DNA from 3 places in the Frigoribacterium sp. VKM Ac-1396 genome. Region 3 is predicted to be linked to each of the others. Evidence: predicted binding sites of a transcription regulator. Region 3 holds the regulator's gene; each other region holds the start of a gene.
The links. The regulator HrcA, encoded in region 3, represses chaperone genes, less so after heat shock. The targets are predictions, from matches to a motif close to TTNGCACTCGNNNNNNNCGAGTGCNAA.

Region 1 (3,932 bases), on a different contig from region 3:
GGCGTTGCTCGACACGGTCATGTCGTTGCTGTCACCCGAGTCGGTGCTGGTCGAGATCTCGGCCGGCTGGTCGAGGACGCCACCTGCGGCGTTGATGTCGGTGATGGCCTGGTTCGCGCCGGCGATGGCGGGCGGGCCGAGGTAGGCGAGGGTGCCCGTCAGGGGCAGCATCGTGCCGATCGCGAACGGGTCGGTGCTCGGCGTGCCGGCCTCGCAGCTCGCTGCCGGGTCGGACTTGGCCGACGAGGACGCCGACGACGAGGCGTCGTCGGAGGGGGAGGCCGTCGAACAGGCAGCGAGCAGCACGGAGGCTGCGCCGGCGAGTGCCAGTGCTCGGAGGGCGGTGCTGGATCGGATCATCCGTGGAACCCTTTCGTGGACAGCGGCAGTGCAGCCCGACCGGTGGCGGTCGAACCTGCCGCGATTGGTCCGAAACTAGGGGTCGAATGTTTCTGGCGTGTGTTCTCGGCGTCAAAGTGACGTTTCGTTAGCCATTCGTGACTTTGCGAGGGAAGGTCGCTTCTACACCGTGGGCGCGACGGCGAGCGGACGCCGTGATCGCCGCCCCGTGCGCACCATGTCGACCGTCAGCACGATCGACGCGACCCAGACGATGGCGAAGCCGACCCAGCGCGTGAGGGACATGTGCTCGCCGAGCACGACGACGCCCACGACGAACTGCAGCACGGGTGCGACGTACTGGGTCAGGCCCACGGTGGTCAGGGGCAGCCGGCGGGTCGCCGAGGCGAACAGCAGCAGGGGCACCGCGGTGATGACGCCGGTGCCGATCGTGGCGAGCGTGTGCCCGACGCCGACGGTGCCGAGGACGACGCCACCGCCCAGGCCCGTCACGTGCAGGACGATCAGGGTGGCGGCCGCGAACGGTGCGATCCACAGCGTCTCGAGCGTGAGCCCGCCGACCGCGTCGACGCGACCGCCGACCTGCTTCTTGACCAGCCCGTAGAGCCCGAACGAGAACGCGAGCACGAGCGAGATGACCGGTGGGCGCCCGGCGCCGACGGCGATCACCAGGACGGCGACGGCGCTCAGCCCCACGGCCACCCACTGAGTCGTGCGCAGGCGTTCGCGCAGCACGACCACGCCGAGCAGCACCGTCACGATGGGGTTGATGAAGTACCCGAGGGCGGCCTCGACCACGTGACCGCTGAGGGTCGCCGAGATGAAGACCGTCCAGTTGACGACGATGAACGCGCCGGCCAACCCCATGGTGCCCACCACGCGGGGCTGGCGCAGCAGCGCGACGAACGAGCGCAGGGCGCCGGTCGCGACGAGCAGCACCCCGCAGAAGACGAGGGAGAAGAGCACCCGCCAGGCGACGATCTCGAACGGGCCGGCCGGCGCCAGCAACAAGAAGTAGACGGGCAGCACGCCCCAGAGCCCGTAGGCGCCCAACGCGTAGGCGAGCCCCGCGCCACCGGCCCCGGCGACGCCGAGCCCCGGGGTCGGGGCGGCGGAGGACGAGGGGGCGCGGGTCGAGGTCACCTGGTGACTCTAGGTGGCTGCACCCCCTGCACGGAACGCGAGGTCCTGCCACGGTGGATCGATCGGCGGACGATCATGCCCGGGGACGAGCCGTCGGTCGCGTGACCCCGCCGACACGACGAAGGCCCCTGCCTGGGCAGGGGCCTTCGGGATGGCGACCGGGGTCGCGAGGCACGGCCGGAGCCGCACCGGGCGCTAGCGGACGATGACCGCCAGGACGTCGCGAGCCGAGAGCACGAGCAGGTCTTCTCCGCCGTACTTCACCTCGGTTCCGCCGTACTTGCTGTAGATGACCTTGTCGCCGGTGGCGACGTCGAGCGGCACGCGGTTGCCGTTGTCGTCGATGCGGCCCGGTCCGACGGCCACCACTTCACCCTCTTGGGGCTTCTCCTTGGCGGTGTCGGGGATCACGAGGCCCGAAGCAGTGGTCTGCTCGGCTTCGACCTGACGAATGACGATGCGATCTTCGAGCGGCTTGATGCTGACCGACACGGGTGACCTCTTCTTTCTCGGTGCTACGAAAACATGGGGGCTGGCACTTGCCGGGGGCGAGTGCCAGAACAACTGTAGGACGAGACTGGCACTCGGTCAATCCGAGTGCCAGCGGGACGGTCCACGTGCGTCACACTGGACGACATGGATTCTTCCGAGCTGCTCGAAGTCCTCTCGCCCGAGGGGCTCCGGCTGCTCGACTCGCTTCCGGCCGGTGGCGGCTCCGGCGACGACGTGGTGGGCACCGTGGCCGCGCTGCGCAAGCAGGGGCACTCCCCCGCCCTCGTCTCGGCCGTGCTGACCCAGGCGAGGCTCCGGGGCCGGGCGGTCGCCAAGTTCGGCGAGTTCGCGAGCCGCATGCTGTTCACCGAGGCAGGCCTCGAACAGGCCACGCGCCTCCCGGTCGCCGCCCGGCACGCCGGACGCTACGCCGCCGCCGGCCTCGGCAGCGTGGCCGACCTCGGCTGCGGCATCGGCGGTGACGCGCTCGCCTTCGCCGCACTCGACCTCGACGTGCTCGCGGTCGACCGTGACGAGGTGACCGCCGCTGTCGCCTCGTACAACCTCGCGCCGTGGTCGTCGTCGCGGGTCGAGCAAGGCGACGTCGAGACGACCGACCTCGGGGGCGTCGAGGGCGTGTTCCTCGACCCGGCCCGGCGCACCTCCGGGCACAGCGCCACGAAGCGGCTCGCCGACCCGGCCGACTGGTCGCCCGGCCTCGACGTCGCGTTCGGGTTCGCCGACCGCCTGCCGACCGGCGTGAAGCTCGGCCCGGGCGTCGACCGCGAGCTGCTGCCGACCGACGCCGAGTGCCAGTGGATCTCGGTCGACCGCGACGTGGTCGAGGTGGGGGTGTGGTTCGGGCCACTGGCGCGGCCGGGAGTCGGCCGGTCCGCCCTGGTGATCGGCGCCTCCGGGGCCTCGGAGCTGACGGCGGCGGCCGACTCCGACGACGTCGACGCCGGCGACCTCGGCCAGTACCTCTACGAGCCCGACGGCGCCGTCATCAGGGCCCGCCTGATCGGCGACCTGGCCCGGTCGATCGGCGCCCGCATGATCAGTCGCGACATCGCCTGGCTGACGACGGAGGCGCGGGTCGAGACTCCCTTCGCCCAGGGTTTCCGGGTCGTCGAGACCTTCCCGCTCGACGAACGCACGCTGAAGCGCGAACTGCGCGCCCGCGGCATCGGCCGCCTCGAGATCAAGAAGCGCGGGGTCGACGTCGACCCCGCGACGTTCCGCAAGCGCCTGTCGTTGCAGGGCACCGGGTCGGCCACGCTCGTGCTGACCCGCGTCGCCGGCCGTCACACGGCGCTGCTCTGCGAACGCCTGGGCTGACGCGTCGGACGGCGGGCCGGCCGCGCCGCGCCACGTCGGTCGGCCCACCCACGGTCGCACCCCGTCCGACGTCGGAAACGGGCCGGTGCCGCCGTCTGGTCGACGGCGGCTCCGGCCCGTTCCGTGCCTCACCGGAGAGGCGGGGTGTCAGTAGCCGTAGTAGTCGGAGCCCGACGAGAACCCGGCCACCCAGAGGCCGAAGAGGACCCAGCCCAGGACGATCAGGACCACGCCGGCGTAGCCGACGATGAGGCCGGTCAACCAGAACCCGCGAGCGTGACGCTCGCGGGACATGCCGAGGTGACCCAGCACGACGCCGGCGATCGAGGCGACGATCGAGAGCCCGAACGTGAACGGGGCAAGTACGAGGCCGGCGATCGAGCCGATCATCGACAGCAGGCTCAGCAGCCGCGGGGGCTGGGCCGCACCGGCCGAGGCGTACGGCGGGTAGGGCGAGCCGTAGGGCTGCTGACCGTACGGGGCGCTGCCGTAGGGCTGCTGGCCGTACGGCCGCTGGGCGTAGGCCTGCTGGCCGGAGGGCTGCTGGGCCTGAGGCTGCTGGGCGTACGCCTGCTGACCCTGAGGCTGCTGGCCGTACG
Region 2 (3,932 bases), on a different contig from region 3:
CGAGGTCGTCTGGCGCGCGGGGCTCGACCTCGACCCCGTCGACGTGCGCGACCGCGACCAGGTGGCGTGGCTCGAGACCCTGTTGCCGCCCGAGCGCGGCGACCGGCACGAGCTGCTGACGCGGGCGGTCGCGCTCGCCCGCACCGCGCCTCCTCGGCTCGTCGCGGCGGACGCCGTCGACGGTCTCGCCGACCTCGCCGCCGAGGCACCGGACGGGGCGACGCTCGTCGTCGTGTCGACGGGCACGCTCGTCTACCTGCCGGGTCGGCGACGCCAGGCCTTCGTCGACGAGGTCGGCCGCCTGGGCGCGCGGTGGATCTCGTACGAACGGCGCGACCTGCTCACCGACGTCGTCGCCGACGTGCCGCCGGGCGTGCCGGCCGAGGACGCCTTCGCCGCGCTGGCCCTGGACAGACGGGCGATCGGCGTCGGCGACGCACACGGGACGCGCCTGCACCTCGTGTCGTGACCCCCGCCGCCGGGGCGTGCCACCGGATGCCGGACCACGCGCCCGGCCTCCGCGATCGGCCGCGGGCCCGCCCGTAGGATGACCCGGAACCGAGGGGAGGGCCGTGCCGATGGACGAGAACGCGACGGGTGACGACGTGCGCGCGAGTGCGCTGTCCGAGCGCGACCGCGCCGTGCTCGACTTCGAGCAGCGTGCCCCGGCGGCACCCGGTGCGCGAGAGGCCGCGATCCGTCGCGACCTCGGCCTCGGGGTCATCCGCTACCAGCAGTTGCTCAACTCGCTCATAGACCGACCAGATGCACTGGCCTACGCACCCATGCTCGTCGGCCGCCTGCAGCGACTGCGAGCCGCCCGCCACGACGCCCGAGCGACCCGTTCGTTCGGTCCGACCCACTGATCCACGAGAGAACCACGCATGCCTGCTTTCGACCGAGACCGGTTCGACGACGTCCCCGCCGACCTCGATCGCGTCGGCGCGCACCGTGCCGAGAAGCGCCCGGGCAGCGGCTGGGTCGCCTTCGCCTGGGCCGCCCTGGCGACCGGCGTGCTGGTGGGGGCCGGCGTCATCTACCTCGGCGTCGCGAACGACAGCTTCCAGTTCGTCAACCCGTCGTCGTCGAGTACGGCCGAGGCCGGGGCCGCCGAGACCGACACGGCCACGTCGACGCCCACGCCGTCGGCCAGCGAGTCGGTCGCCCCGCTCACCGACCCGTCGCAGGTCGACCCCGAGGTCACCACCGTCACGGTGCTGAACGGCACGGCCACGGCGGGCCTCGCCGGTGCCGCGTCGGACCGCCTCGAGACCGAGGGCTGGGTCGTCGGCACGCAGGGCAACGCCAGCGAGCGCGTCTCGACCTCGACCGTCTACTACTCGTCGGCCGCCGACGAGGCCGTGGCGCTCGGGCTCGCCCAGCAGCTCGGCATCTCGGACGTCGAGCTGACCGACGCCTTCCCCGGGGCCTCGGTCACTATCGTCCTCGGCGCCGACTACAGCGCCTGACGAGGGGCCGCCGAGGCGTCCCCACCGAGGAGGCGCGGGTCCCGTCGGGCCCTCACCGCGCCTCCCGTGTTACGCCCGTGTTTAATCACCGGTTAAATCCTCGCTTTCGGCGGGTGTTTCTCGGATCACCCGTGTTCTCAGGCTTTTCTCGCCGCTAGCATCGGGAACTGGTCGACCCTCACGGCTCGCCGACCTGGTGTTCTGCACGAGTGACGCTGCCCCGTCCGGGTGCGCAGGTCACTGCGTCGACGACCCGGCTCGGCGGCACCGCACGCGCCGTACGTACACAGCAAGGGGAGCGACACCATGGCACACGGGACCGTCAAGTGGTTCAACGCGGAGAAGGGCTACGGCTTCATCACCGTCGAGGAGGGCGGCCAGGACGTCTTCGTGCACTACTCGGCCATCGACATGAGCGGGTACAAGGTCCTCGAAGAGGGCCAGGCCGTCGTCTTCGAGGTCGGCACGGGCGACAAGGGGCCTCAGGCGGAGTCCGTCCGACTCGCCTGAACCCGGTCGACGCGCCCCGACGCGTCGACGCCCGCCGAGCACGCCGTCACGGTCCGCCGTGGCGGCGTGCTCGCGTCCACGGGCGCGGGGACGTCACTTGCACTCTCATCGGGCGAGTGCCAGAATCGTTGCTGGCACTCGCGACACGTGAGTGCCAATGCTTCTGCTTCATGACGTCCGGGAGGGACGAAAAACACACATGGCTAAGATCATTGCTTTTGACGAAGAGGCCCGTCGTGGCCTCGAGCGTGGCCTGAACATCCTGGCCGACGCGGTGAAGGTCACGCTCGGCCCGCGTGGTCGCAACGTCGTGCTCGAGAAGAAGTGGGGCGCTCCCACCATCACGAACGACGGCGTCTCCATCGCCAAAGAGATCGAGCTCGACGACCCGTTCGAGAAGATCGGTGCCGAGCTCGTCAAAGAGGTCGCGAAGAAGACCGACGACGTCGCCGGTGACGGCACGACCACCGCAACGGTGCTGGCCCAGGCCCTCGTCCGCGAAGGCCTGCGCAACGTCGCGGCCGGCGCCGACCCCATCTCGCTGAAGCGCGGCATCGAGAAGGCCGCCCAGGCCGTCTCCGACCAGCTGCTCGCCGACGCGAAAGACATCGAGACCAAAGAGCAGATCGCCGCCACGGCGTCGATCTCGGCCGCCGACCCCACCATCGGCGCGCTCATCGCCGAGGCCATCGACAAGGTCGGCAAAGAGGGCGTCGTCACCGTCGAAGAGAGCAACACCTTCGGCACCGAGCTCGAGCTCACCGAGGGCATGCGCTTCGACAAGGGCTACCTGTCGCAGTACTTCGTCACCGACCCCGAGCGCCAGGAGGCCGTCTTCGAAGACGCCTACGTGCTCATCGTCAACTCGAAGATCTCGAACATCAAAGACCTGCTGCCGATCGTCGACAAGGTCATCCAGTCGGGCAAGCAGCTGCTGATCATCGCCGAAGACGTCGACGGCGAGGCCCTGGCCACGCTGGTCGTCAACAAGATCCGCGGCATCTTCAAGTCGGTCGCCGTCAAGGCCCCCGGCTTCGGCGACCGTCGCAAGGCGCAGCTGCAAGACATCGCGATCCTCACCGGTGGTCAGGTCATCGCCGAAGAGGTCGGTCTCAAGCTCGAGAACGCCACGCTCGACCTGCTCGGCCGTGCCCGCAAGGTCATCATCACCAAGGACGAGACGACCATCGTCGAGGGTGCCGGCGACGACGAGCAGATCGCCGGACGCGTCCGTCAGATCCGCAGCGAGATCGAGGCGACCGACAGCGACTACGACCGCGAGAAGCTCCAGGAGCGCCTCGCGAAGCTCGCCGGTGGCGTCGCCGTCATCAAGGCGGGTGCCGCGACCGAGGTCGAGCTGAAAGAGCGCAAGCACCGCATCGAGGACGCCGTCCGCAACGCGAAGGCTGCCGTCGAAGAGGGCATCGTCGCCGGTGGTGGCGTCGCCCTCATCCAGGCCGGCAAGACCGCCCTGGCGAACCTGCAGCTCGAGGGCGACGAGGCGACGGGCGCGAACATCGTCCGCGTCGCGATCGACGCTCCGCTGAAGCAGATCGCCTTCAACGCGGGCATGGAGCCCGGCGTCGTGGCCGACAAGGTCCGCGGGCTCGACATCGGTTGGGGCCTCAACGCCGCGACCGGCGAGTACGTCGACATGCTGGCCGCCGGCATCATCGACCCCGCCAAGGTCACGCGTTCGGCTCTGCAGAACGCCGCGTCGATCGCCGGTCTGTTCCTCACGACCGAGGCCGTCGTCGCCGACAAGCCCGAGCGCAACCCGGCCCCGGCCGGCGACCCCTCGGGTGGCATGGACTTCTAGTCCGCACCGTCCGGCTGGCGCCGGGCACACGCACAAGGGCGGTTCCCCCTCGGGGGGAGCCGCCCTTCGGCGTTCCCGGTGCGCGGTGTCGCGGGGTGGCCCGGGTGCGCGGGGTGGCCCGGGTGTGCGGTGTC
Region 3 (3,932 bases):
AGCGCACGCACGACCCCGAGCGCATCCCGTTCGTCGTCCGCTGGGCGCGGGACGCCGGGCTCGACGTGAGCCTCGACCTCATCTACGGCACGCCGGGCGAGACCCTCGACGACTGGCGCCGCTCGCTCGACGTCGCCCTCGAGCAGCAGCCCGACCACCTGTCCGCCTACTCGCTGATCGTCGAGGAGGGCACCAAGCTCGCCCGCCAGATCAAGCGCGGCGAGGTGGCGACGCCCGACGACGACACCGCGGCCGACATGTACGAGGTGGCCGACGCCCGCCTCGCCGAGGCAGGGTACGACTGGTACGAGGTGAGCAACTGGTCGCGGGGTGCCGAACACCGGTCCCGCCACAACCTGGCCTACTGGCAGGGGCACGACTGGTGGGGCGTCGGCCCGGGGGCGCACAGCCACGTCGGCGGCGTGCGGTGGTGGAACGTCAAGCACCCGGCCGCCTACCAGCAGCGCATGGCCGCGGGCGAGTCGCCGGCCGCGGGACGCGAGACCCTCGACGACGAGACCCGCCGGGTCGAGCGCGTCCTGCTCGGGGTGCGCATCCGCGAGGGGCTGCCGACCGCCGAGCTCGACGACGAGGGTCGTCGGGCCGTCGCGGGTCTCATCGCCGACGGCTGGGTCGAGGGCCGGCCGGCCCTGCAGGGTCGCGTGGTGCTGACCCGCGAGGGTCGTCTCATGGCCGACGCCGTCGTGCGGCGGTTGCTGCCCGACTGACGGCACGCCGCGTCGGGACGCCGCCTGCCCCGAGGCGCACGCAGGGGGAGTCGCGAGCCCAGGAGGCGCGGGCCCAGGACGCAGGAGGCGCGGCTCCCGGGGGAGTCGCGCCTCGCGTCGTGCCCGTCCGGGCCGATCGACCGGCTACTTGACGAACTCGATGGTCAGCGGGTACTTGTACCACTGGCCCTTGTTCGCGGCGACGGCCGCGATGATCGAGAAGACGATGATCAGGACGTAGATGATCGCGCCGAGCAAGCCCCCGATGACGATCACGGTCAGGATCGCCGACACGACGTAGCCGATCGCCATCGTGATCTGGAAGTTCAGCGCCGTCCTGGTGTGCTCACGGATGAAGGGTCCGCGGTCCTTCAGGACGAGGTAGCCGACGAGCGCCGGGACGAAGACGAAGAGGATGCCGCCGAGGTGGATGAGGGTCGCCCAGAGCTTCTCGTCCTCAGGGCGCATCGGCTGGACGGGCTGCGGCTGCTGGCCGTGGCCCGGCTGCTGGCCGCCCTGCTGGCCGTAGCCGCCCTGCTGGCCGTAGCCGCCCTGTCGGCCGTAGCCCTGACCGGGCTGCGGGCCGTTCGGCTGGGCGGGAGGGGTGTCGGTCATGGCTGCACCTGTTCCGTGAGTGTCGTGCGGATCGTCCCCGCCACCCTAGGGCAGCGGCGTGGGACGCGAGTAGGCCGGGCGACGGAGGTGTCGTACGATTGGCAGTCCGGCACGACGAGTGCCAGGCCCGGTCGCCCGGAGGCGGACGACCAGGGGGGGCGTCGAGCGAAGAGAGGTGCGGCATGGTCTCCGAACGTGGTCTCGAAGTGCTGCGCGTCATCGTGCACGACTACGTCGCCTCTCGTGAGCCGGTGGGGTCGAAGTCGATCGTCGAGCGTCACCAGTTCGGCGTCTCGGCCGCGACCATCCGCAACGACATGGCGCTGCTCGAAGAAGAAGAGCTCATCGCGGCACCGCACACCTCGTCGGGGCGCGTGCCGACCGACAAGGGCTACCGACTCTTCGTCAACCAGCTCGCCGACCTGCGGCCGCTGAGCTCGGCCCAACGTCAGGCCATCGAGACCTTCCTCGGCGACTCGACCGACCTCGACGAGGTGCTCGGTCGGACGGTCCGGCTGCTGTCACAGCTGACCAACCAGGTGGCGCTCGTGCAGTACCCCACCTTCTCCCGCGCCCGCGTGCGCCACGTCGAGCTGGTCAGCCTCGGTGACGGCCGCGTCATGACCGTGCTGATCACCGACAGCGGTCAGGTCGAGCAGCGGGTGGTCGACATCCGCTCCACCGTCGACGAGTCGTTCCTGTCCGAGCTGCGGGCGGCGATCAACGCCGCGATCGGCGGTCGTCCCCTCGGCGAGGCGTCCGCGGCCCTGGTCGACCTGCCCGCCCGGTTCCGGCCGGACCTCGCCGCGATCGTCGGCGTGGTGGTCGCCAGCCTGACCGAACAGATCGCCGCCGGGCGCCAGGACCGTCTCGTCATGGCCGGCGCCGCGAACCTCGTGCGCACGGGCGACGACTTCAGCGGTGACCTCTACCCGGTGCTCGAGGCGATCGAAGAGCAGGTGGCGCTGCTGCGGCTCTTCGGCGAGATGCAGCTCGACGCGGTCGACGTGGCGGCGAGCATCGGCCGCGAGAACGCCTCGTTCGGGCTGTCGCAGGCCTCCGTGCTGGCCAGCGGCTACTCGACGCAGGGCAGCGAGGTCGCCAGGCTCGGCGTCCTCGGCCCCATGCGCATGGACTACTCGACCAACATGGCGGCCGTCCGGGCCGTCGCCCGCTACCTGTCGTCGCTGCTCGCCGAGCGGTAGACCACGATGGCGGCCCCGGCCGCTCCACGACCCCACCCCGTCCCGGTCCGCCGGGCCCGGCCCCGCCGGGACACCACCACACCACACCAGAGGCAGACGAGAACCAGTGGCAGATCATTACGACGTCCTCGGAGTCGACCGTCAGGCGACCCCGGAAGAGATCAAGAAGGCTTACCGCAAGCTCGCCCGCGAGCTGCACCCCGACGTCAACCCGAGCCCCGAGGCGTCCGAGCGGTTCAAGGACGTCACGCACGCCTACGACGTCCTCAGCGACCCCCAGCAGCGTGAGCGGTACGACCTCGGCCCCCAGCCCGGCTTCGGGGGCGGCGGCGGAGGCGCGGCAGGCTTCGGCGACATCTTCGACGCGTTCTTCGGCGGCGGTGGCCAGGGGCAGCGCCAGGGGCCCCGGTCGCGCCGCGAACGAGGTCAGGACGCCCTGCTGCGACTCGAGGTCGACCTCGACGACATCGTCTTCGGCACGCAGCGCGACATCGAGGTCGACACGGCCGTCCTCTGCGACACCTGCAGCGGCTCGTGCTGCGCGCCGGGAACGTCGCCCCAGACCTGCGACATCTGCGGCGGATCGGGCCAGATCCAGCGCACCGTGCGATCGCTGCTCGGCAACGTCATGACCTCGAGCCCCTGCGGCACCTGCCGCGGCTACGGCACGGTCATCCCGAACCCGTGCCCGACCTGCCAGGGCCAGGGTCGCGTCCGCGCCCGTCGGTCCATCCCCATCGACATCCCCGCGGGCGTCGACACCGGCCTGCGGCTGCAACTGCCCGGTCAGGGCGAGGTCGGTCAGGCCGGCGGCCCGAACGGCGACCTGTACCTCGAGGTCAAGGTGCGCCACCACGACACCTACAGCCGCAACGGCGACGACCTGCTGGCGACGCTCGAGGTGCAGATGGCCGACGCCATCCTCGGCACGTCGACCACGCTCACCGGGCTGGACGGCGAGATCGAGGTCGAGATCAAGCCCGGCACGCAGAGCGCCGACGTCATCACCGTGAAAGATCGGGGCATCACGCGGCTGCGCGGCACCGGGCGCGGCGACCTCAAGATCGGCGTGCAGGTCGTCACCCCGACGAAGCTCAGCCACAAAGAGCGCGAGCTGATCGAGAAGTTCGCCTCGGGCCGACGCTCGCCGGCACCCGAGCTCTCGCACTTCCAGCAGGGGCTGTTCGGCAAGCTGCGCGATCGATTCCTGAACTTCTGACCGTGGCGCACTTCTACCTGGTCGACGAGCTGACAGACGCCGAGGCGGGGTCCACCGTCGAGGTGACCGGTTCCGAGGCACGGCACGCGGTCACGGTCAGCCGCGTCCGGGTCGGTGAGACACTCACGCTCGGCAACGCCCGGGGGCTGGTGGTGCACGGCGAGG

Region 1: a site for HrcA is predicted at 2,081-2,107, ahead of groES (co-chaperone GroES). Genes of this name have one in related genera too.
Region 2: a site for HrcA is predicted at 2,111-2,137, ahead of groL (chaperonin GroEL). Genes of this name have one in related genera too.

The regions. Positions count from the first base shown of each region.
Region 1 is NZ_JADKSD010000002.1:299,277-303,208, reverse strand. Features, by position in the region: gene ITJ55_RS08535 (ABC transporter substrate-binding protein) at 1-360, opposite strand, end outside; gene rarD (EamA family transporter RarD) at 523-1,503, opposite strand; gene groES (co-chaperone GroES) at 1,699-1,995, opposite strand; gene ITJ55_RS08520 (class I SAM-dependent methyltransferase) at 2,140-3,333, shown strand; gene ITJ55_RS08515 (DUF4190 domain-containing protein) at 3,481-3,932, opposite strand, start outside.
Region 2 is NZ_JADKSD010000002.1:495,373-499,304, forward strand. Features, by position in the region: gene ITJ55_RS09385 (DUF2332 domain-containing protein) at 1-469, shown strand, start outside; gene ITJ55_RS09390 (DUF3263 domain-containing protein) at 579-866, shown strand; gene ITJ55_RS09395 (LytR C-terminal domain-containing protein) at 885-1,469, shown strand; gene ITJ55_RS09400 (cold-shock protein) at 1,776-1,979, shown strand; gene groL (chaperonin GroEL) at 2,179-3,798, shown strand.
Region 3 is NZ_JADKSD010000001.1:585,140-589,071, reverse strand. Features, by position in the region: gene hemW (radical SAM family heme chaperone HemW) at 1-728, shown strand, start outside; gene ITJ55_RS02780 (DUF4870 domain-containing protein) at 873-1,343, opposite strand; gene hrcA (heat-inducible transcriptional repressor HrcA) at 1,526-2,548, shown strand; gene dnaJ (molecular chaperone DnaJ) at 2,655-3,767, shown strand; gene ITJ55_RS02765 (16S rRNA (uracil(1498)-N(3))-methyltransferase) at 3,770-3,932, shown strand, end outside.